DNA from 2 places in the Tessaracoccus zhenghani genome. Region 2 is predicted to be linked to the other one. Evidence: riboswitches for the same ligand, from Rfam matches in the RefSeq annotation. Region 2 holds a riboswitch; the other holds the start of a gene.
The links. A riboswitch is a leader RNA that binds a small molecule or an ion and turns the genes downstream of it on or off. The one in region 2 is predicted to bind FMN.

Region 1: another riboswitch for FMN. It lies ahead of ribD (bifunctional diaminohydroxyphosphoribosylaminopyrimidine deaminase/5-amino-6-(5-phosphoribosylamino)uracil reductase RibD); the one in region 2 lies ahead of ACX1DX_RS06105 (ABC transporter permease).

Annotation. Positions count from the first base shown of each region.
Region 1 is NZ_CM137275.1:1,708,276-1,718,943, forward strand. It holds gene ACX1DX_RS08235 (Na+/H+ antiporter family protein) at 1-876, shown strand, start outside; gene ACX1DX_RS08240 (L,D-transpeptidase) at 1,026-2,105, shown strand; tRNA gene ACX1DX_RS08245 (tRNA-Ser) at 2,211-2,298, shown strand; FMN riboswitch at 2,644-2,772, shown strand; gene ribD (bifunctional diaminohydroxyphosphoribosylaminopyrimidine deaminase/5-amino-6-(5-phosphoribosylamino)uracil reductase RibD) at 2,876-3,907, shown strand; gene ACX1DX_RS08255 (riboflavin synthase) at 3,907-4,500, shown strand; gene ACX1DX_RS08260 (bifunctional 3,4-dihydroxy-2-butanone-4-phosphate synthase/GTP cyclohydrolase II) at 4,497-5,732, shown strand; gene ribH (6,7-dimethyl-8-ribityllumazine synthase) at 5,729-6,196, shown strand; gene ACX1DX_RS08270 (hypothetical protein) at 6,299-6,982, shown strand; gene ACX1DX_RS08275 (hypothetical protein) at 6,979-7,845, shown strand; gene ACX1DX_RS08280 (hypothetical protein) at 7,842-8,666, shown strand; gene ACX1DX_RS08285 (2'-5' RNA ligase family protein) at 8,663-9,295, shown strand; gene ACX1DX_RS08290 (adenosylcobinamide-GDP ribazoletransferase) at 9,252-10,010, opposite strand; partial or broken gene cobT (nicotinate-nucleotide--dimethylbenzimidazole phosphoribosyltransferase) at 10,007-10,668, opposite strand, start outside.
Region 2 is NZ_CM137275.1:1,264,008-1,274,675, reverse strand. It holds gene ACX1DX_RS06135 (DUF2510 domain-containing protein) at 1-227, opposite strand, end outside; gene ACX1DX_RS06130 (glutamine synthetase family protein) at 346-1,638, shown strand; gene ACX1DX_RS06125 (aldo/keto reductase) at 1,643-2,548, opposite strand; gene ACX1DX_RS06120 (sterol carrier family protein) at 2,634-3,062, opposite strand; gene ACX1DX_RS06115 (bifunctional [glutamine synthetase] adenylyltransferase/[glutamine synthetase]-adenylyl-L-tyrosine phosphorylase) at 3,154-6,072, shown strand; gene ACX1DX_RS06110 (NAD(P)-dependent oxidoreductase) at 6,153-6,797, shown strand; FMN riboswitch at 6,846-6,974, shown strand; gene ACX1DX_RS06105 (ABC transporter permease) at 7,090-7,929, shown strand; gene ACX1DX_RS06100 (ABC transporter substrate-binding protein) at 7,926-8,921, shown strand; gene ACX1DX_RS06095 (catalase) at 9,017-10,513, opposite strand; gene ACX1DX_RS06090 (Fur family transcriptional regulator) at 10,516-10,668, opposite strand, start outside.

The DNA.
Region 1 (10,668 bases), 440 kb from region 2:
GTCACCACCTACATGTTCCTGCCCATCGGCTTCGGCAAGATCTTCCTGTACGACATCCTCTACGGCAACATCAACAAGTCCGGGCTCGACGTGAGCGACGTGCCGGTCATGCAGGCCATGTGGATCCCGGCGCTCGGCATGGTCATCGGCCTGGCCCTCGCCGTCGGCGTCACCTACCGCAGGCCGCGGGGCTACGACACGACCGCCGTCGTGGACGTGGAGTCGCCGAAGGTGATCGACAGGAAGAAGGTCTTCATCGCGCTGGTGGCGATCGTCGCCTGCTTCGCCATCCAGACCTGGCTGACGCTGATCGACTCGGCCGCGGACTCGCTGCTCGTTGGGGCGCTGGTGGGTCTCTGCATCTTCGTGGTCACCGGCGCCGTGAAGTTCACCGACGCCGAGCACGTGTTCACCGGCGGCATGAAGATGATGGCGCTCATCGGTTTCATCATGATCTCGGCGCAGGGCTTCGCGGCCGTCATGCAGGCCACGGGCGAGATCGGCCCGCTCGTCGAGGGCACCTCGGAACTCTTCGGCGACAACCGCGGCATGGCCGCGTTCGCCATGCTGCTCGTCGGCCTGCTCGTGACCATGGGCATCGGCAGCTCGTTCTCGACGCTGCCCATCATCGCCGCCATCTATGTGCCGCTCTGCCTGGCGTTGGGCTTCTCACCGCTGGCGACCGTCTCGATCATCGGCACCGCAGGCGCCCTCGGAGACGCCGGCTCGCCCGCGTCGGACTCGACGCTGGGCCCCACGGCCGGCCTCAACGCCGACGGCCAGCACGACCACATCCGCGACACCGTCATCCCCACCTTCCTGCACTTCAACCTGCCCCTCCTGGCCGCCGGCTGGGTCGCGGCGATGGTGCTCTGACGCTCGGGCGGAAAATCCTCCGCCGGCTCTGCAACCTTCTGGCCGGCCACCGCGTATTAGTCGATGAAGGCCCTGGCCGCCCGGGGTTAGGAAATGACCGCGGCGCCGTTTACGATTGGCAACGATGTTTGCCTGGGAGGAAGCTCGAAATGCGTAAGAAGCTGTTGGGGGTCGCAGTCGCTGCCTTGGCGATGACACTGGTCGCACCGTTCGCGACCGCTGAAGAAATCAACCCCACCCCGCCGGGGGAACTGCCACCGCTGGCGGCCTCCCCCACACCCACACCCACCCCGACGCCCACGCCCACGCCCACGCCCACGGTGCAGCCGAAGCTGACACCCGAGCAGGCCGTCTACGTCACCCCGGGCTACCACCTGGTGGCCGGCCGCTACTGGTACACCCAGTGCGAGATGTACTCCTCGACGACAGTGCGGTGCCGCACCAGCATCTACGCCTCCACGGTCTTCCAGAAGGACGGCCAGTGGTTCACGCAGAACGCGTGGGTGTTCAACAACCTGACCTACCTGCCGTCCCCGCGCTCCGTGTGGGCCAACAACCCGTTGGGCAGCACCGGCGAGTGGACCGCCACGGACGGCCGCAAGTGGCGCTCCGAGTGCGACACCGCAGCCACCGGCCGCGGCGCCTGCCGCAGCTACGCCGTCGCCACCACCGCATCGGTGGCCACCGGCCAGGTGACGCAGAAGACCGATTGGGTGTTCAACGGCATCGTCAAGTTCGACAGCCAGTACAGCCCGTGGGTCAAGAGCATCCCCGCCAGCAACCCGCGCCCGGCCGGCGTGCCGTACCCCACCGCCCCGGTGCCCGTCGTCACGCAGCCGCTCGTGCAGTCCGGCTTCCGGCTGGACCAGCGCTGCATGACCGGCCGCGCGTTCTGCGTCTCGAAGGACCAGAACAAGATGGCCTGGGTGATCAACGGCAAGGTGCAGACCATCGTCGACGTGCGCTTCGGTAGGACCGCCACTCCCACCCGCAACGGCGCCTTCAAGATCGGCTGGAAGTCGCGTGACCACTTCTCCAGCATCTACAAGGTGGAGATGCCGTTCGCGCTGTTCTTCGACGGCGGCATCGCCATCCACTACTCCGCCAACTTCGCCCGCGTGGGCTACAGCGGCGGCTCCGGTGGGTGCGTCAACGTGCGTGACTACGCTCAGATGGAGCGCTTCTTCGACATCGCCCGCGTGGGCGACAAGGTGATCGTCTACAACTGATCCACCCTTCCCCAGGCACTTCGACGGCGCGCCCACCCCGGGCGCGCCGTCGCTGCTTTTCGGCCGATTTGAGGCCAAGCGCGCAACTCCGGTAAGTTTCTCCCTGGAGGATTCGCCTAGAGGCCTATGGCGCTCGCTTGGAAAGCGGGTTGGGTTAACGCCCTCACGAGTTCGAATCTCGTATCCTCCGCCACTGCGATTCCCGCCCTGACCAGGGCGGGAATCGCTGTTTCTAGTTCAGAACTGTGTCCGAAACGCGATTCGTGCCCCAAATGTTCCCCGAGTCTTTTTGGAGTGCGGGGCTTCATGGGGGCCCTCGTATCAATTACCGAGCGGGCGCAGGACCGAATCTCGCACCCCGACGCCGCAAAATGAGTTCCGTCATGGGCGTCACCATCCACCCCCAAGCCAGCAACCATCCTTGCCCCGAATAGTTGTCCCTCCAGCAGGCTGCGCTCTTCTACGGCGTCACCACGGTCGACGGTCCCGAAATTGACTATCGCGGATCGCGGATGCATCCTTAGCGGCAGATACACGTATGCGTGCTCTGGGGGCGGTGAAATTCCGCACCGGCGGTGATAGTCCGCGACCCGGCCAACTTGTTGGCCGGTTGATCAGGTGGAAATCCTGGACCGACGGTCAAAGTCCGGATGGGAAGCGCACGCTACGGTCAGCGGCAGCGTACCTGCCGCCTGATCGTGTTGCCCCCGAGCGCGCCCGATAAGGGAAGTGGGGGCGCCGTGACCGAATCACCGGCGGAACTGGCCGCGATGCGACGCGCCCTCGGTTTGGCCGTCGCCGACGATGCGCCGATCGGGCCGAATCCGCGCGTGGGCTGCGTACTGCTGGCGCCTGAGGGTCGGCCCATCGCCGAGGGCCACCACCGCGGCGCGGGCACGCCGCACGCTGAGGTCGACGCGCTCGCGGCAGCCGGTGATCGCGCGAGGGGCGCGACCGCCGTCGTGACGCTCGAGCCGTGCAACCACACGGGCCGCACCGGACCGTGCACCGAGGCGCTGATCGCGGCCGGGGTGCGTCGGGTGGTGTTCGCACAGGCCGATCCCAACCCGGAGGCCGCCGGCGGCGCCGGGCGGCTGCGCGACGCTGGCCTGGACGTCGAGGGCGGGGTGCTCGCTGACGAAGCGGCCGAGGTGAACCGCCGGTGGACAGTCGCCGTCACCCGAGGCCGGCCCTATGTCACGTGGAAGTTCGCCGCGACCCTGGACGGGCACACGGCCGCCGAGGACGGCAGCTCGCGCTGGGTGTCCTCCCGCGCCGCGCGTGCGGACGCGCACCTGCTTCGCGCACGCTGCGACGTCATCCTCGCCGGGACCGGCACCGTGGCCGTCGACGACCCGCACCTCACGGTCCGCGACCCCGACGGCGCCCCGCTCCGGACCCAGCCGCTGCGTGCCGTCATGGGGTTTCGCGACCCGAAACCGGGAAGTCGAGTGCTCGACACGGCTGCTGAGACGGTGCATCTGCGCACCCGCGACCCACGGGCCGCCCTCGCCGAGTTGCACCGCCTTCAGCGACGGCACGTGCTACTCGAAGGCGGCCCCACCCTGGCGGCCGCGTTCCTGCGCGAGGACCTGATCGACGAGGTGGTGGCCTACCTCGCACCCACCCTGCTGGGAGCGGGAACGCCCGTGATCGGCGACCTCGGTATCACCACCATCACCGACGCTCTGCACCTGAGCCTCACCGAGGCCACCCTGCTCCCGCCGCTCGACCCTGGCGACCCGCCCAATCTGCGGCTCACCCTGCAACCGACCCCTCCCGCCCCCCTCCAAGGAGAATGATGTTCACCGGAATCATCGAAGAACTGGGCCACGTGGTGGCCCTGGAGCCCTACCCTGACGCGCTGCGCCTGACGATCACCGGGCCTTTGGTCACGAGCGACGCGACCCCGGGCGACTCGATCTCGGTCAACGGCTGCTGCCTGACCGTCGTCGCCCTCGACGGACCCACGTTCACCGCCGATCTGATGCAGGAGACCCTCGACAAGACCTCCCTCGGATCCCTCGCGCCTGGCAGCCCGGTCAACCTCGAACGCCCGGTCACCGCCACCGCACGACTCGGCGGCCACATCGTCCAGGGCCATGTCGACGGCACCTGCCACGTGGTGTCCCGCGAGCCGAGCGAGCACTGGGACACCGTCACGTTCTCGCTGCCCACAGAGCTGGCCCGCTACGTGGTGGCGAAGGGATCGATCGCCGTGGACGGCACCAGCCTCACGGTGATCTCGGTCGACGACGACGCTGGGACATTCACCGTCGGCCTGATCCCGGAGACGCTCGCCCGCACCACGCTGGGCCTGCGGCAGGTGGGCGACCCGGTCAACCTGGAGGTCGATATCATCGCCAAATACGTCGAGCGGCTGGTCACGCGATGATCCGCCTGGACACCATCGAGCGGGCGATCGCCGACGTCGCCGTTGGCCGGGCCGTGGTGGTCGTCGATGACGAGTCCCGCGAGAACGAGGGCGACATCATCTTCGCCGCCGAGAAGGCCACCGCCGAGCTGATGGCCTTCACCATCCGGCACTCGAGCGGCGTGATCTGCGCTCCCATGCCCGGAGATCTGCTGGACCGCATGCAGATTCCGCTGATGACCCGAGACAACAACGACCAGTACCGCACCGCCTTCACCGTCACCGTCGACGCCCGCCACGGCGTCGGCACCGGAATCAGCGCCGCCGACCGCGCCCACACCGTCCAGGTCCTGGCAGATCCCGACACGCAACCCGCCGATCTAACCCGCCCTGGCCACGTGTTCCCGCTGCGCTACCGCGAGGGCGGAGTGCTGGCCCGCCGCGGACACACCGAGGCCGCCGTCGACCTGGCCAGGCTCGCCGGGCTGCACCCCGTCGGCGTCCTGGTGGAGATCGTCAACGACGACGGCACCATGAAACGCGGCCAACAGCTCCGCGATTTCGCCGACGAACACGGCCTCGCGATGATTTCCATCGACGACCTCGCCGCGCACCGCGAGCGGGCCGAGCAGCTCGTCGAGCGTGTCACCGAGGCCCTGCTCCCCACCCGCCACGGCGACTTCCGCGCAGTCGGCTACCGCAGCAGACTCGACGGAGAGGAACAGGTGGCCTTGGCGCTCGGCGAGATCACCGGCCCCGAACCGGTCCTGACCCGCGTGCACTCCGAATGCCTCACCGGCGACGTGTTCGGCAGCATCCGCTGCGACTGCGGACCGCAACTGGACCTCGCCATGGCCAGGATCGCGGCAGAAGGCCGCGGCCTGCTGGTCTACCTGCGCGGGCACGAAGGTCGCGGCATCGGCCTGGTGGCCAAGATCAACGCCTACGCCCTCCAGGAGACCGGCCGGGACACCGTCGACGCCAACACCGACCAAGGGCTGCCCATCGACGCGCGCCGCTATACCCTGGCCGCGCAGATCATCCGCGACCTCGGTGTCGACGCCGTCCGCCTGATGACCAACAACCCCACTAAGGTCACTGCACTCCAGAGGCTGGGCACCAACGTCGCCGGACGTGTCTCCATCGTCGTCCCGCCAGGGGCTCACAACCTCGACTACCTGACCACCAAACGCGATCGCATGGGACACCTGATCCCCGGCCTTCCGACCGAGCAGAGAAGAGCATTGACATGAGCAGACACGGCGCACCAGAAACGCTCGACATCGACGCCCGCGGCCTCACCGTCGCCATCGTCGCAGCCAGCTGGCACAAGGAAGTGATGGACGGTCTCCTGGCCGGCTCGCTCCGCGCCTGCACCGAGGCGGGCACCGAACCGACGGTGGTCCGTGTCCCCGGCAGCTTCGAGCTGCCGATCGCCGCCGACGCGGTGGCCCGCACCCACGATGCCGTCGTCGCACTCGGCGTCGTCATCCGCGGCGGCACCCCCCACTTCGACTACGTGTGCTCGGCCGCCACCGACGGACTCACCCGAGTCGCACTCGACCACGCCACCCCCGTCGGCTTCGGTCTCCTGACCTGCGACACCGAAGAACAGGCCCTCGCCCGAGCCGGACTCGCAGACTCAGTAGAGGACAAAGGATACGAAGCCGCCCACGCCGCCATCGACACCGCACTCACGCTGCGACGCCTGCGCTGAGACCCGCGGCGTGGGGTGCCCCTGGTGTACTGGGTGGCTGAAGACGGATCCCTGCCTACGCGCTGGTCACCGAATGACCTCGAAGTTTGGCAAGCTGGGCCCATGGACCGCCTCCTGGATGACGACTTCGACCCGCTCGCGCCGGTCCACGTCGCCGACCCTTCAGACGAGGTGGCGGAGGAGGACGCCGCCAACTCCATCGCAGACCCCCAGCGGATCGTGCGGCTGTGGTTCGAGGACGGCCGCCTGACCAGGGTTTCGGTCTCCCCCATCTGGCACCGCAAACTGGGCGAACACCGCACCCTCGGCAGCGCGTTCGCGGCGGTGCTGGCCGCCGCGCGGATCCGCATCGCGGAGCCGGAGGAGCTGCCGGAGCCGGATCTCGACGGCGTGGACTTCTCCGGCCTCTGGCGCTTCGGCCCGGATCCTTTCACCACGTTCCAGTTGGCGTTGGAGAACGTCAACCGACGCTGGCAGGCCGCGGCCCAGCGGCACCTCGAGCAGCCGACCGCTGCGTCGGAACCAGTGAGCGTGGTCCAGGAGGGCGCCCTGGGGGTGCGGCTTGACGAACAGGGCCACCTGGTGGCCGTCGAGTTCGACGAGGACTGGCTGGACGAGGCGGACGTCCGCGAGATCAACGACGGTGTGCTGAGGCTCGCGCAGCAGGCCTATGCCCGCTACGCTCCCCCCGCCGATACCGCCGGCGAACTGGCCGCCATCACGCGCGAGCACGAGATTCTGATGGCCGGCCTGCGCCGGATGCTGACGGGAAGGGACCCAGCATGAGCAGCGACGAAGAACTCTGGGATCAGCTCGCGTTCCGCGTGACCCGCTCCCAGGTGGGCGGCGTCCGTGCTGAGGACGACGACCTCCTCGCCGCCGCAGACCTCCTCGAGGCCAGCATCAACCCCCACCGCGGGGCCCAGGCCGGCATGGCCGGCGGCGGCTCCCCCGGGATGATGCCTCCCATGATGATGGGCGGCGCCGGCGGCGCGGCCGGTGGTGCCGCCGCCTCCGCAGGCGGCCTCGGCGCCGGCGGGCGGCTGGCGGACCCGGCTGCCGGCCCGCTGTCCGTCCCCGCGTCAGCACCGGCGGCAGCGGGCGTCCCCGGCGACGCCACGGCCCTCCCGCGCCAGAGCGGCGGAGCGGGCGGCGGCACCGGTGCCGGCGGCATTGCCGGCGGCGCAGGGCCCGCTCCCCTCGCAAGCGGCGGCGGCCCCGGTGTCGAACCCGCGGCGGCAGCGGAGGTTGCGCCCCCCGTCGAGCAGGCCGGCGAGGTGGCGGGGCTGGCGATGGTGGCCGGTGAGACCGCAGCTCTCGGGCGTGCGGTGGCGGTGGCGCCGGCGTCGGAACCGCTCGACGGGTTCGAGGCAGACCCCACGCAGTTGCACGGGCTGGGAGAGCGCTGGTCAGGGCTTGCCGAGCAGGTCGCCGGATTGTCGCGGCATCCCGAGGCGGGCATGGGGCTGTTCAATGACGCCCAGCAGGCGCAGCACTCCCTCAGCCAACAGCTGGACTCATGGCGCACCGGCGCCGTGGAGGAGTTCGAGGCGATGGCCGAGCGGCTGCACGTGACGGCGGCCCGGTACGGCCGCGTCGACGACGAGGGAGTCGCCGAACTGCGCCGCACGGAAGGGCTGGACGCATGACCACCCGGACGCTCGTGATGAGGCTGGCACAGGTGCAGGCAAGCCTGCTGCGCCAGCAGGACGCCAACGCCACCGCCCCGAAGGCGGACTTCGACGCCGTGCGCGACGCCACCTGGGGGCTGCAACGCTCGGCTCAACGGGTGCTGGACGCGGATCTGAAGCAGAGCCGCGAGGCCGTCGCGGAGATCGCCCGTCAGCACCCGGAGATGCAGACGATCATCGGCTACCTCGTGGCAGACGGCGAACGAGCAGCCAGGGCGGATCTCGAGGAAGCGGTGGGCGAGCTGCGCAGCGCAGTGAACAGCCGGCTGAACCCCCATTCCCCCGTCCCCACCCGGCTGGAGACGCAGCAGGGTGAGGTGCTGGCGCAGGCGGACCACCTCGACGAGGCCCGGCGCACCGCCCAGGAGCTGCAGGATTGCGGCACCTGGCAGGGAGAGGCCGCCCAGGCGTACCGCACGTCGGCGGACACGCAGGCCAACGCGCTGCAGGAGTACGCGGCGGTGACGCGCGCGTCGGCGGAGTACCTCGGCCAGGCCGCGCTCCTGCACCGCGCCACCTTCTTCCTCTGCGCGGAGTCCCTGAAGGCCGCCGCCGCCCAGGTCGACGTGCTGGTCGCCGGGGATGCGGGGCACCTGTTCGCCCGCACGCGCCGGGCGATCGCGCAGGTGAACCGGGCCACCTCCCAGCTGGGCCGCGACCTCGACGGGGCCCTGCACGGCACCCCCGCACTGGATCTCGCCCGGGGACTGGAGGACCTGGTGCGGGGCGCCGAGCTCCTCAAGGGCAACTGGCCGCAGGGCGGCGAACCGCCGAAGTGACGCTGCACTCCATCGCGTGCCACGACCGCGACTTCACCCAGTGGCGCGGCGGCGCGGACCACGCCCTGATCTGGGCCGTGCTGGCTGACGTCGACGACGTGCGCGCCGCCGTCGACTCCGCCCGCGCCCACTGGGCCGACGTGCTGCTGCCGCGCTATGACCGCCAGCCCCACATCACCGTCGGCTACGGCGGGCCGGTGCCGAAGCCCGGCGCCACCCCGGAGGATGAGCCGTATACCCCCGAGCGGATCGACGCGGACCGGGCCGCCGTCGAGGCGTTGGGCCTGGCGCCGTTCGAGGTGCGGATCGGCGGCTGGGACACGTTCCAGATGGTGCCGTACCTGCGCGCGGAGGCACCCGAGCTGCAGGCCGTGGCCGGGGCGCTCCGGGAGGACCGACGGCGGCCGTACGTGCCGCACGTGACCATCGGGCTGTACGCGGTGTCGGCGCCGCTGAGCGAGTTGGCCGGGCGGGCCGCCGGGTGGGAGTCGCCGTCGATCACGCTGCCCGTGACCCGGCTCAGCCTGCTGCGCTACGACGCGGCGGACGTGGCAGGGCCGCTGACAGAGGTGGACGCGATCGACCTCAGGCGGCCAGCGCGAACGCCACGAGGAACACCGTCTGGATGACCTCGATCAGCGAGCCGAAGGTGTCGCCCGTCCAGCCCCCCAGCCGGGTCAGGAGGTGCCGGCCCCAGAGCGCGCCGACGAGAGCCGCGGCCGCCAGGCCGATCGCTGCGGCGAGCAGCGTCTGGTAGCCGCCGGCCCACCAGGCACCACCGAGGACGACGCCGGCGACGGCGACCAGGGTGATCGCCGCGGTCCTGAACTTCGTGACGCCAACGAAGAGCGCCCCGAAACCCTGCTGCCGGGCCGAGAGTTTCGAGACGCTCGCCACGGTGATGCCCAGCCGACCCGCGGCGGCCGCGGCCGCCAGCGCCACCCCGCCCAGCAAGGGAGTGGGCATGGAGGCGAGCGCGGCAGCGTCGATCAGCAGCACGAGGACGAGGGTGGCCACCCCCATCGGCCCGATGTCGGAGCGGCGCATGATCACCAGCGCCTCCGCCGGTGGGCGGCGGGAGCCGAGACCGTCGGCGGTGTCGGCCACCCCGTCGAGGTGCATCGCGCCGGTGACTCCGGCGAGGAGCGCAAGGCCGAGCATGGCCCCCAGGAACGGGCCGGCGAGGTGCCAGGCGCCGAACACGACCGCTCCCCCAGCGGCGCCGATCAGCAGCCCCAGCCAGGGGAAGGCGGCCATGGCGCGGGCAGCGAGCCTGCGGTCCACCTCGAACGCGCGCACGGGGATGATGGTGAACAGCCCCGTGGCCGCGCCGAGCGGATTCATGCCCACCGCTTCGCGATGCCGGCCACGCAGAACCAGACCTCGTCGACGGCCGTCGCAAGGCTGGCGTTGAGGCGGCCCAACTCGTCGCGGTAGAGGCGACCGGAGGCGGTGGCGGGCACCACGCCCAGACCCACCTCGTTGCTGACGAGGATGACGCTGCGGCGGGTGGCGCGCACCGCCTCGACGAGGGACTGTGTCCGGGCCGCGACGGTGTCGCGCCAGCCGGGCGCGTCGTCCCAGGCCCCGGCCTCGAGGAGGACGCGGTCGAACCAGACGGCGACGCAGTCCACCAGGACCGGCGCCTCGTCGTCGGCCCCGAGGACGGCGCCGATGTCGAGGGTCTCCGTGGTGCGCCAGGTGCCGGGCCTGCGCTCACGGTGGAGGGCCACGCGGTGCGCCCACTCGGTGTCGCCGTCGCGCAGCTCGGAGGTGGCCACGTACTCCACGTCGGCGACTCCCGCGAACTGGGCCTCGGCCCAGGTCGACTTGCCCGATCGGGCCCCACCCAGCACCAACGCGGTGCCACCACCTGTGAACTGCATCAGCCCTCCGAGACGCCTGCGCTGGCGAAGGTCGCCATCTCGCTCAGGATACGGGCGGCCGCCTGGACCATGGGCAGGGCGACGGCGGCGCCGGACCCTTCGCCGAGGCGGAGGCC
Region 2 (10,668 bases):
GGGCGGGCGGTGCGGGTGTCCTCCGGCGTGGGGGCGAAGGGGTTGGCCCGGCTGGGGAAGATGAGCAGCGCTGCCACCAGGGCCGCGACCACGACCAGGGCGACCGACAGCCACACCCAGCCCGCGCGGCCCCTGCGTGGGGGCGTGGGGTCCACCCATCGCTGACCATCCCAGTAACGGCGCCCATCGGGCGCCGTGGGATCCGCATACCAACCTGGCTGAGCCATGTGCCCCAGTCTAGGGGCGGTCCGGAGCGCGCCCAGAACGCAGAATGTCACGCGGCTGTAACATCTTCGCGGCAAACTTGCGCGCATGGATAGGCAAACGGAGTTCGTTCTCCGCTCCATGGAGGAGCGCGGGATCCGGTTCGTCAGGCTGTGGTTCACCGATGTGCTCGGCTCACTGAAATCTGTGGCGATCGCTCCGGCTGAGGTCGAGGGCGCCATCGCGGAGGGCGTCGGTTTCGACGGCTCCGCGATCGAAGGCTTCGCCCGTGTCTACGAGTCGGACATGGTTGCGCACCCGGACGCGTCGACGTATCAGGTGCTGCCGTGGCGGCAGGCCGGCCGCTCGACGGCGCGGATGTTCTGCGACATCAAGCTGCCCGACGGCTCACCGAGTTTCGCGGACCCCCGTTTCGTGCTGAAGCGCGCTCTCGGCAAGGCGGCCGATCTCGGCTACACCTTCTACATCCACCCCGAGATCGAGTTCTTCCTGCTGCGCTCGCTCAACCCCCTCGTCCCGCTGGACCAGGGCGGCTACTTCGACCACACCACGCTGGGCGACGGCACCGACTTCCGCCGCGACGTCATCACCATCCTCGAACAGATGGGCATCTCCGTCGAGTTCAGCCACCACGAGGCTGCCCCGGGGCAGCACGAGATCGACCTGCGCTACGCCGACGCCCTCACCATGGCCGACAACATCATGACGTTCCGCGTCGTGGTGCGGGAGGTGGCCGTCAGCCAGGACATCCACGCAACGTTCATGCCCAAGCCGTTCTCCGAGCACCCGGGCTCCGGCATGCACACGCACATGTCGCTGTTCGAGGGCGACACCAACGTCTTCTACGACGCGGCGGACCAGTACAACCTCTCCAAGACGGCCAAGCAGTTCATCGCCGGCCTGCTGCACCACGCGCCGGAGATCACCGCCGTCACCAACCAGTGGGTCAACTCCTACAAGCGCCTCGTCGGCGGGGGAGAAGCCCCGTCGTACGCGTGCTGGGGACGCGCCAACCGCTCGGCCCTCGTGAGGGTTCCCCAGTTCACGCCGGGGAAGACGTCGTCGGCGCGCATCGAGTACCGCGCCATCGACTCGGCGGTCAACCCGTACCTCGCCTACGCCGTGATGCTCAACGCGGGCCTCAAGGGGATCGAGGGCGAATACCAGCTGCCCGAGGAGACCGAGGACGAGGTGTGGCGCCTCTCGGACCGCGAGCGCAAGGCGATCGGCATCCAGGAACTGCCCCGCAACCTCGACGAGGCCATCCGCATCATGGACGAGAGCGAACTCGTGGCCGAGACGCTAGGCGAGCACGTCTACGAGTACTTCATGCGCAACAAGCGCAAGGAATTCGCGGCCTACCGCCAGCAGGTCACGCCCTGGGAACTGGACCGCCACATCCGCGTGATGTGACCGTTCAGATCAACTCGAGCGGTGCATCATCGCGGGGCTTGGGGAACGCCGCGTCCAGCTCGGCGTGATCCTCAGCGGTGAGTTGGATGCTGACGGCCGCGGCGTTCTCCCGCACGTGGGCCGTTGATCCGGCCTTCGGGATGGCGAACACGCCCGGCTGCGAGATGACCCACGCCAGCGCGATCTGGGCCTCCGTGGCGCCGTGGCGACGGGCGACGGTGGTGAGCGCGGCCCCGCGCCTGCCTTCTGCGGCCAGGGCGCCCTGCTCGATCGGTGAGTAGGCCATCAGCGGGATGTGCGACGCGCGGAGTTCCTCCAGCAGCCCGCCTTCCGGCCAACGGCGCTGCAGGTTGAACAGCACCTGGTTGGTCGCCGGCCGGTCCTGAGGCCGGCTGCCCGCGGCCCCGGCTGCGGAGCAGGCCGCCACCGCAGCTTCGGCCATGAGCGTGCGGTCGAAATTCGACACTCCCCAGGCGCCGATCTTGCCCTGCGCGCGCAGTTCCTCGAAGGCCCCGAAGGTCTCCTCCAGCGGGTACGAACCCTCCCAGTGCAGGAGGTAGAGGTCGAGGTGATCGGTGCCCAGACGGCGCAGACTCTGCTCGCAGGCGGCGAGCGTGCCGTCGTGACTGGCGTTGCCGGGCAGCACCTTGGACACCAGGAACACCTCGTCGCGGCGGCCCTTGATAGCTTCACCCACCAGCTGTTCGGACCGGCCCGAGCCGTACATCTCCGCCGTGTCGATGAGCGTCATGCCGAGGTCCAGGCCGGTGCGCAACGCTGCGATCTCGCGCTCCCTGCGCGACGACGCGTCGCCCATGTGCCACGTGCCCTGGCCCAGCACCGGGACGCTTCGCCCGGCGACCTGAAGGGTGCGGATCGGATGGTGTGACGCGGAGACAGCGGGGCTCATCTGTCCAGTCTGTCCGTTGCCGGGCCCATGGGCGGGGCTTCTCGGCAGTTGTCCGTGTGCCGGCTGCTGAACGCCAGCTGAACGCTCAGCAGAGGGGGAAGGCCGCTGAGGCCTCATGGGCATGGACGCCCGAGGCCCGCAGGTCGGCCTCTGCCCAGGGCTGGCGTCCGGTGGCCAGGGCCGCGAATGTCTCGCCGCTCATCTCCACCACGTTCGGCGGAGTGCCGCGGGTATGCCTCGGCCCGGTCTCGAAGCCGATCTGGACCGCCGCGAACGGCGGCACCCGCACCTCGATGGTGGCACCCGGATGCCGCTCGCCCAACAGGGCGCATCCCGCGCGGCAGACGGCGGCCAGGAGGTCTCGGCCCAGCGGGGCCGGATCGGAGGCGGCGCGCAGCAGCACCCGCGTGAGATCCGGGCGGCGCAACCTGAGCTCCACCTCGAGCGCGGACAGGCCCTCGTCGTCGAGGCGCTCACGCAGCGCGGCGACGACCTTCGGGGTGGGTTTGAACATCGATTCAGCTTAACCGGCTGGCGCTCAGCGCCAGTCGCGGAGGTCGGAACGTCGCGCCCCCTGGGGGAGGGCCGCCCACTAGTCTGAGCCAATGGGTAGATACCAGTCGCCGATGGGGGAGTTCGCCCGTCGCGGGTTTGATTCCGCGAGCGGTGCCGCCCGCGTCTGGGAGCGCTGGACGGACAGGCTCGGCGGTGAGCCCCCGGTCGATCTGGCGCTGTTCGAACCCGTGGCAGACCGGGACCTCGCGCTCGATTCGCTCGAGCGGCTCGAGGCCGCGTCGCCGGAGGTTTTCCGTGAGATCGCGTCGGACGAGGCGTGGCTCCGACGGCTGCTGCTCGTCATGGGCGGATCCAGCGTGCTGGCCCACACGCTCGTGAGGCACCCGGCCGAGGCGCGCATCCTCGCCGTCGAACCCGTGCACCGTGGGTTGTCCGGGTGGCGCGCCTTCTTCGACGCCCGGATCCACCTGGACGACGGGGTGGCCGCAGGCAGCGCCGACCAGCTCCGGCTGGCCAACCGCGCCGCGCTGATCGAAATCGCCGCGCGCGACCTCTCCGCTCCGCAGCCGGACGCCCTGGTCCATGAGATCGCGGCAGAGCTGTCGCACGTCGCGGACGTGGTGCTGGACATGTCGCTGGCCTTCGCCCGCGCGGAGGTGCCAGGCTGGCGGCAGGCCCGCGTCGCCGTGCTGGCCATGGGCAAGACGGGCGCACAGGAACTCAACTACATCTCCGACGTCGACGTGATCTATGTGGCCGAACCGGCGGAGGGCGCAACGGCCGACGAAGCGGTCGCCGTCGCCGGTAAGCTCGCCGCCGCGCAGGCCCGGATCTGTTCCTCGCACACCTCCGAGGGCAGCATCTGGCAGCTCGACGCGGCGCTGCGTCCTGAGGGGAAAGCCGGCCCCCTCGTCAGGACGCTGGCCAGCTACCGCGCCTACTACGCGAAATGGGCCAAGAACTGGGAGTTCCAGGCCATGCTCAAGGCCCGCCCCGCAGCGGGCGACCTCGACCTGGGCCGGGAGTTCGTCGACGCCGTGTGGCCCCTGGTCTGGCAGGCGGGGGAGCGGCCCGAGTTCCTGCCGGAGGTGCGCGCCATGCGGGAGCGGGTGATCTCCCTGATCCCCGCTAAGCAGGAGGACCGCGAGATCAAGCTCGGCTCCGGCGGTCTGCGCGACACCGAGTTCTCCGTCCAGCTGCTGCAGTTGGTGCACGGCCGCGCCGATGAGCGGATCCGCACCCGCGGCACGTTCGACGGGCTCATGGCACTGATCGGCAACGGCTACATCGGCAGGGCCGACGGGGCCGAGATGGCGCGCGCCTACCGGTTCCAGCGGGTCCTGGAGCACCGCATCCAACTGCGCCGCCTCCGCAGGACCCACCTCATGCCGGACGACGAGCTGGCCCTCAGCCATGTCGCCCGCTCGATGGGCTCCTCGGCCGAGGACCTGCAGAAGCGGTGGCGCGATTCCGCGCGCCGGGTCCGGCAGCTGCAGCAGCGACTGTTCTTCTCGCCTCTGCTCGATGTCGTCAGCCAGGTGCGCACGGACGAGTTGCAACTGAGCACCGAAGCCGCCAAGACCCGGATGCGGGCCCTCGGCTTCGCCGACCCGCAGGCCGGCCTGGGCCACATCCGCGCGTTGACCACCGGCCGCGACCGCGGCACCGAGATCCAGCGCCAGCTCCTCCCCGCCATGCTGCAGTGGTTCGCCGACGGGCCCAACCCCGACTTCGGGCTCCTCGCGTTCCGCCAGCTGTCGGAGTCGCTCGGCAAGACCTCCTGGTACCTGCGGGCACTGCGCGACGAGGGCTACATGGCCCAACGCCTGGCCAGGGTCGCTTCGTCGAGCCGCTACGTGGTCGACCTCCTGAAGCGCGCGCCCGAGCACATCAAGATGCTCGCCAGCACCGACGACCTGCGGCCACGCTCGGTCGACGAGCTCACCGCCTCCCTCACCCGGGCCGCCAACCGCTACGACGACCCGGACCAGTCGATCGCCTCTGTCAGGGCGCTGCGCCGCGCCGAGCTGTGCCGCATCGCGCTGAGCGACGTGCTGGGGCACGCCGACCTCGCCGCGGTGGGCGGCGCGCTGAGCGACCTCGCGTCCGCCACCGTCGAGGCCGGCCTGCAGTTGGCGCGCCGCACCATCGACGCCCCGCCGGTGGGCGTCATCGCGCTCGGGCGGTGGGGCGGCTATGAGGTGAGCTACTCCTCCGACGCCGACTGCATGTTCGTCGTTCCCGACGGCACGGAGGGCGAGGAGCTCACGAGGGCGACCGACCTGGTCCGGCGCGCCGCCGAGATCATCGGCAAACCGGGCCCGGATCCTGCGCTGGTGATCGACACCGACCTCCGCCCCGAGGGCAAGGGCGGCCCCCAGGTGCGCACGGTGTCGTCGTACCTGACCTATTACACGAAGTGGGCCTCCACCTGGGAGGCCCAGATGCTGCTGCGCGCCCGCCATGGTGCGGGGGAGCGGGCGCTCTCGGAGGCGGTGCTCACCGGGATCGACTGGTTCCGGTACCCCGACGGCGGCCTGACCCGCGCGCAGATCTCTGAGATCCGCAAGCTGAAGTCGCGGATGGAGAACGAGCGCATCCCCAAGGGCGTGCCGCGCGACCGGCACCTCAAGCTCGGGCCCGGCGGCCTGTCGGATGTCGAGTGGACGGTGCAGTTGCTGCAACTGCAGCACGGCCACGAGCATGCGGTGCTGCGCACCACGTCCACCATGGACGCCCTGGCGGCGCTGGCCGCGTTGGAGATCATGCCGGAGAGCCAGGCGGTCCGGCTGCAGGAGGCCTGGCACCGGGCCAGCATGCTGCGCGACGCCATCATGCTGGTGCGTGGTCGGGCCAGCGACGCGTTGCCCTCGGACACGCGCGAACTGGCGGCCATCGCCCTGCTGCTCGGCTACCGGGCAGGTGAGGCGTCCAGACTGGTGGAGGACACCCGTCGGTTGTTGCGACGAGCGGCAGACGCCGTCGACGCCATTTTCTGGGCCGCCTGATCCCGCCAGACCTCCGGAGGGCAGGACTAGGTTTGCTCCAGTGGGCAGCTACCAGAGGCCCTGGAGAAAGGACTGCACCCATGGCACGCATCGTGATCATCGGCGGCACCGGCTACGCCGGCAGCAACATCGTCCGCGAGGCCTCGTCCCGCGGACACGAGGTCACTGCGGTCTCCCGCCATGTCCCGGACGAGAAGACCGACGCGGTGACGTACCGCACCTGTGACGTGTCCGACCCCGACGCCGTCCGCGAGATGGTCGCCGGCGCCGACGTGGTCGCGACGGCCCTGTCGCCCCGCGGTGAACTCGAGGGCCGCCTGCGGGAGGTCATGCGGACGATCGCCGAGGAGGCCCGGGCAGCGGGCGCCCGGCTGGCCGTCGTCGGTGGCGCCGCGTCGTTGGAGGTCGCCCCGGGTGGCCCCCGCCTCGTCGACACGGACGGCTTCCCGGACTGGCTCAAGCCGGAGGCCACCGAGATGGCCGGGCTGCTGGAGGACCTGCGAGGCAGCGACGAGTCGCTCGACTGGTTCTTCCTCAGCCCCGCCGGTGGCTTCGGTGCGTTCGCGCCGGGCGAGCGGCTGGGCAGTTTCCGCCTCGGCGGCGACGTGCTGCTGACCGATGACGAGGGCAATTCGTTCATTTCGGGCGAGGACTACGCACAGGCCTTCGTCGACGAGATCGAGCGCCCGGCGCACCGTCGCCAGCGGTTCACGGTCGCCTACTGAGACGGCGGAAACGCGCACTCCGGCGCCGCGGTGCTAATGTTGACGGCAAACGTGTTCCGGGGTCGGTGTAAGTCCGAACCGGCGGTGACAGTCCGCGACCTCTTCTGGATCTCCAGAAGGGCTGACTCGGTGAAATTCCGAGACCGACAGTTAAAGTCTGGATGGGAGGAACTCGTCGCCGACGGCGTGCTTGATGCGCCCTGACGTCTCGCGATCCAGCGAGGTGTCGAGGGTCTGCTCGGGTCATACTGTCGACGCGTGCCCCGGGCCTGGACAAGGAGTGACGGGGCAGATGACCACCGATGAGCGACGTAGGGCGCGCAGGCTTGCGCACCTCGGGCTCTGGTCCGCCTACCCCGCACGCACCAGGCCCACCGCCGGCCGCTGGATCCCTGCCACCATTGCGCTCATCCTCGCGGTGGGCGTGTGGTGGGCGGTGACCGGCGTCGGCCTGATCGAACCGCTCTACCTGCCCGGCCCTGGCGACGTCGTCGCCCGCATGGTCTCGCAGGCGCAGCTGGGGATCGCGTGGCGCTATCTGTCGCCGACGCTGAGCGCGGCCCTCCTGGGTGTCGCCTTCGCCGTCCTTGTCGCGATCCCCCTGGGAATCGTCATCACCCATTCCCGGCTGCTCGCAGCGGTGATGGAGCCCGTCGTCGCCATCACGCAGACAGTGCCGCTCGTAGCGACGGCGCCGCTGCTGGTGCTCTGGATCGGCTACGGGACCATCCCGATTGCGGTGCTCTGTGCGATCGTCGCCTTCTTCCCCATGGTGACCACCACCATCGTCGGATTCCGGTCCCTCGACATGCGTGTGGTGGAGAACGCCCTTCTCGACGGTGCCAGCGCCTGGCAACGCCTGATCCACATCGAGGGGCCCATGGCGGCCCCGTCGGTGCTGGCCGGCGTGCGCGGCGGTGTGGTGCTCGCGATGACCGGTGCGGTCGTCGGCGAACTCGTCATGGGCGGCGCCGGTCTGGGCACCCTGCTCACGTTGTCCCGCGAGGCTGCAGACACCGCCGGCGTCTTCGCCGTGGTCGCCTGGATCAGCCTCTCAGCCATGGCCCTGTACGCGTTCGTCCAGCTTCTGGAGCGAGCGGCAGTGGCGCGCCTACAAGGAGAAACAACATGATCAGTCGACGCAGCATGCTGCTGGGTGGCCTCGCCGTGGGAGCGGGGGCCACCCTCACCGCCTGTGGCAGCAGGCAACCGGAGGCGGTGGGGGACGGGAAGCTCACCGTCGGGCTCACCTACATCCCGAACGTGCAGTTCAGCGCGTTCTACCTCGGCGTGAGGGAGGGTGTATTCAAGAAGCACGGCCTGGACGTGACGCTGCGCCACCACGGCCAGCAGGAAGACCTCTGGGGTGCCGTGCTGGGCGGCAAGGAGGACATCGTCTTCGCGTCCGCCGATGAGGCGATGGTGGCCAACGCCGGCGGCAACGACCTGCGGACCTTCGCCACCTCGTACCAGACCTACCCGCTGCGGGTGATGGGCGGCGACCCCGCCACGCTCGGGGCCGACCCGGGCCTGGACGTACTGAACGGGGCCACGCTGGGCATCCCGGGTCACTTCGGCTCCAGCTACTACGCGGCGCTCTGCGCGATCCACCGGGCCGGCCTCACGGAGAACGAGGTCACGCTCGTCGACATCGGCTTCACGACGCTCTCTGCGCTGGCCGCCAAGCAGGTGGACTTCGCCATGGGTTTCATCAACAACGAGGGCGTCCAACTGGAGAACCAGAACATCGCGTCGGTCTCCATCCCCATCTTCGAACCCGGCGAGGCGCTGCTGGTCGGGCCCAGCCTGATCGCGCCCGGCACGAAGGTGTCCGAGGACATCCTGCGTGCCGTGGCGCTCGGCATGAAGGAGGCCGAAGAGGCCGTCGTGGCAGACCCGCAGGCCGCACTGGATGCCACCGCGGAGCACGTCCCGGCGATGGCTGAGCCGGAGCAGCGGGCCACCGCCGAGAAGGTGCTGGCCGCCACCGCCGAGTTGTGGAAGCGTGACGGTCAGGTCAGCGTCGCCGTCGACACCACGGCCTTCGGCCGGATGGGCGAGTTCTTCGCCCAGGCCGGCGTGATCGAGGCGGCTCCGGCCGAGGCGTACCTCGACGTCCTCTGAGCGGTTCGTCCTGAGGGTGGCGCAGAAGCGGCGCCAAGATGGCACGGAAAAGGGCGGGCCGCCCACCGGCAGCCCGCCCCCGTCAGTGGCCAGAATCAGGCAACTGAATCCTCGTCCTCGATGGTGGAGAGGCCGCGGACCTTGTTCTCGATGCGCTGGCCGATGTTCTCGTCGACCTGCTTCCAGTACCAGAAGCCGCGCTCCTGGACCTGCTGCTCGCACTGGGAGAGGCCGCCGGCGACGGTCTCCACGAAGCGCTCACGCTGGGCGTCGTCGTAGACCTCGCGGACCAGCGTGCCCGCCTGACCGAAGTCGTCGTCCTCGGCGTGCCGGGTGATGGCGGCACGCACGAGCGAGCCGTCAGCCTCCCAGCCCGCCTCATCCACAACCTCGGCGTCCGAGTACGGACGCCCGTAGCTGTTGAAGGTGTGGACCGGGGCCGCGCCCGTGTGCAGGTACTGCATGTGGCCCTGCTCGGCGAAGTTGTTCGTCTGCGTGATGGGCTGGTTCACCGGGAGCTGGTGGAAGTTCGAGCCGATGCGGGCGCGCTGGGCGTCCGGGTAGGCGAACACGCGGGCGGTGAGCATTTTGTCCGGCGAGATGCCGGTGCCCGGGATGAAATTCGACGGCGAGAACGCTGCCTGCTCGATCTGCGCGTAGAAGTTGACCGGGTTCTCGTTGAGTTCCATGACGCCGACCTCGATCAGCGGGTAGTCCTTGTGGGACCAGATCTTGGTGAGGTCGAACGGGTTGAAGCGGTAGGTCTTCGCCTCCTCGTACGGCATGACCTGCATGTGCAGCGTCCACGACGGGAACTCGCCGCGCCCGATGGCGTCGAACAGGTCGGCGCGGTGGAAGTCGGCGTTCTCGCCGGCCAGCCGCTGGGCCTCGGCGTTGGTGAGGTTCTTCTCACCCTGGTTGCTGCGCCAGTGGTACTTCACCCAGAACTTCTCGCCCTCGGCGTTGACCCACATGTAGGTGTGGGACGAGAAGCCGTGCATGTGGCGCCAGGTGGCCGGCAGGCCCCGGTCGCCCATGAGGTAGGTGACCTGGTGGGCGGTCTCCGGCGAGTTGGTCCAGAAGTCCCACTGCATGTTCGTGTTGCGCAGGCCGGTGGCGGGGTGGCGCTTCTGCGAACGGATGAAGTTGGGGAACTTCAGCGGATCCTTGACGAAGAACACCGGCGTGTTGTTGCCCACGATGTCGAGGTTGCCGGCGGTGGAGTAGAAGCGCACGGAGAAGCCGCGCACGTCGCGCCAGGTGTCGGGGGAGCCCTGCTCGCCGGCGACGGTGGAGAAGCGCGTCAGCATGCGGGTCTCGGCGCCGGGCTGGAACGGGGCCGCCTTGGTGTACTTCGTGACGTCCTGGGTGACCGTGAAGGTGCCGAAGGCGCCCGAGCCCTTGGCGTGGGGGCTGCGCTCCGCCACCCGCTCGCGGTTGAAGTGGGCGAGCTGCTCCACCAGGTGGACGTCGTGCAGGACGATCGGGCCGTCGTTGCCGACGGTCAGGGAGTGGGCATCCGACTCTGCGGGGGCGCCGTTCAGGCGGGTCGAAGGGCCGGTGGGCTGGTACTCGCCGGAGAACTGGGTCATTGTCACCTTTCGTTGCAATTTGCACAGGTTCCCCAGTAGATGACCTCGGCCTCGTCGATGACGAAGCCGTGGTCATCCGCTGCGGAAAGACAGGGGGCGGCGCCGACTGCGCACGGGACATCACGCATGTCTCCGCAGCTGCGGCACATCAGGTG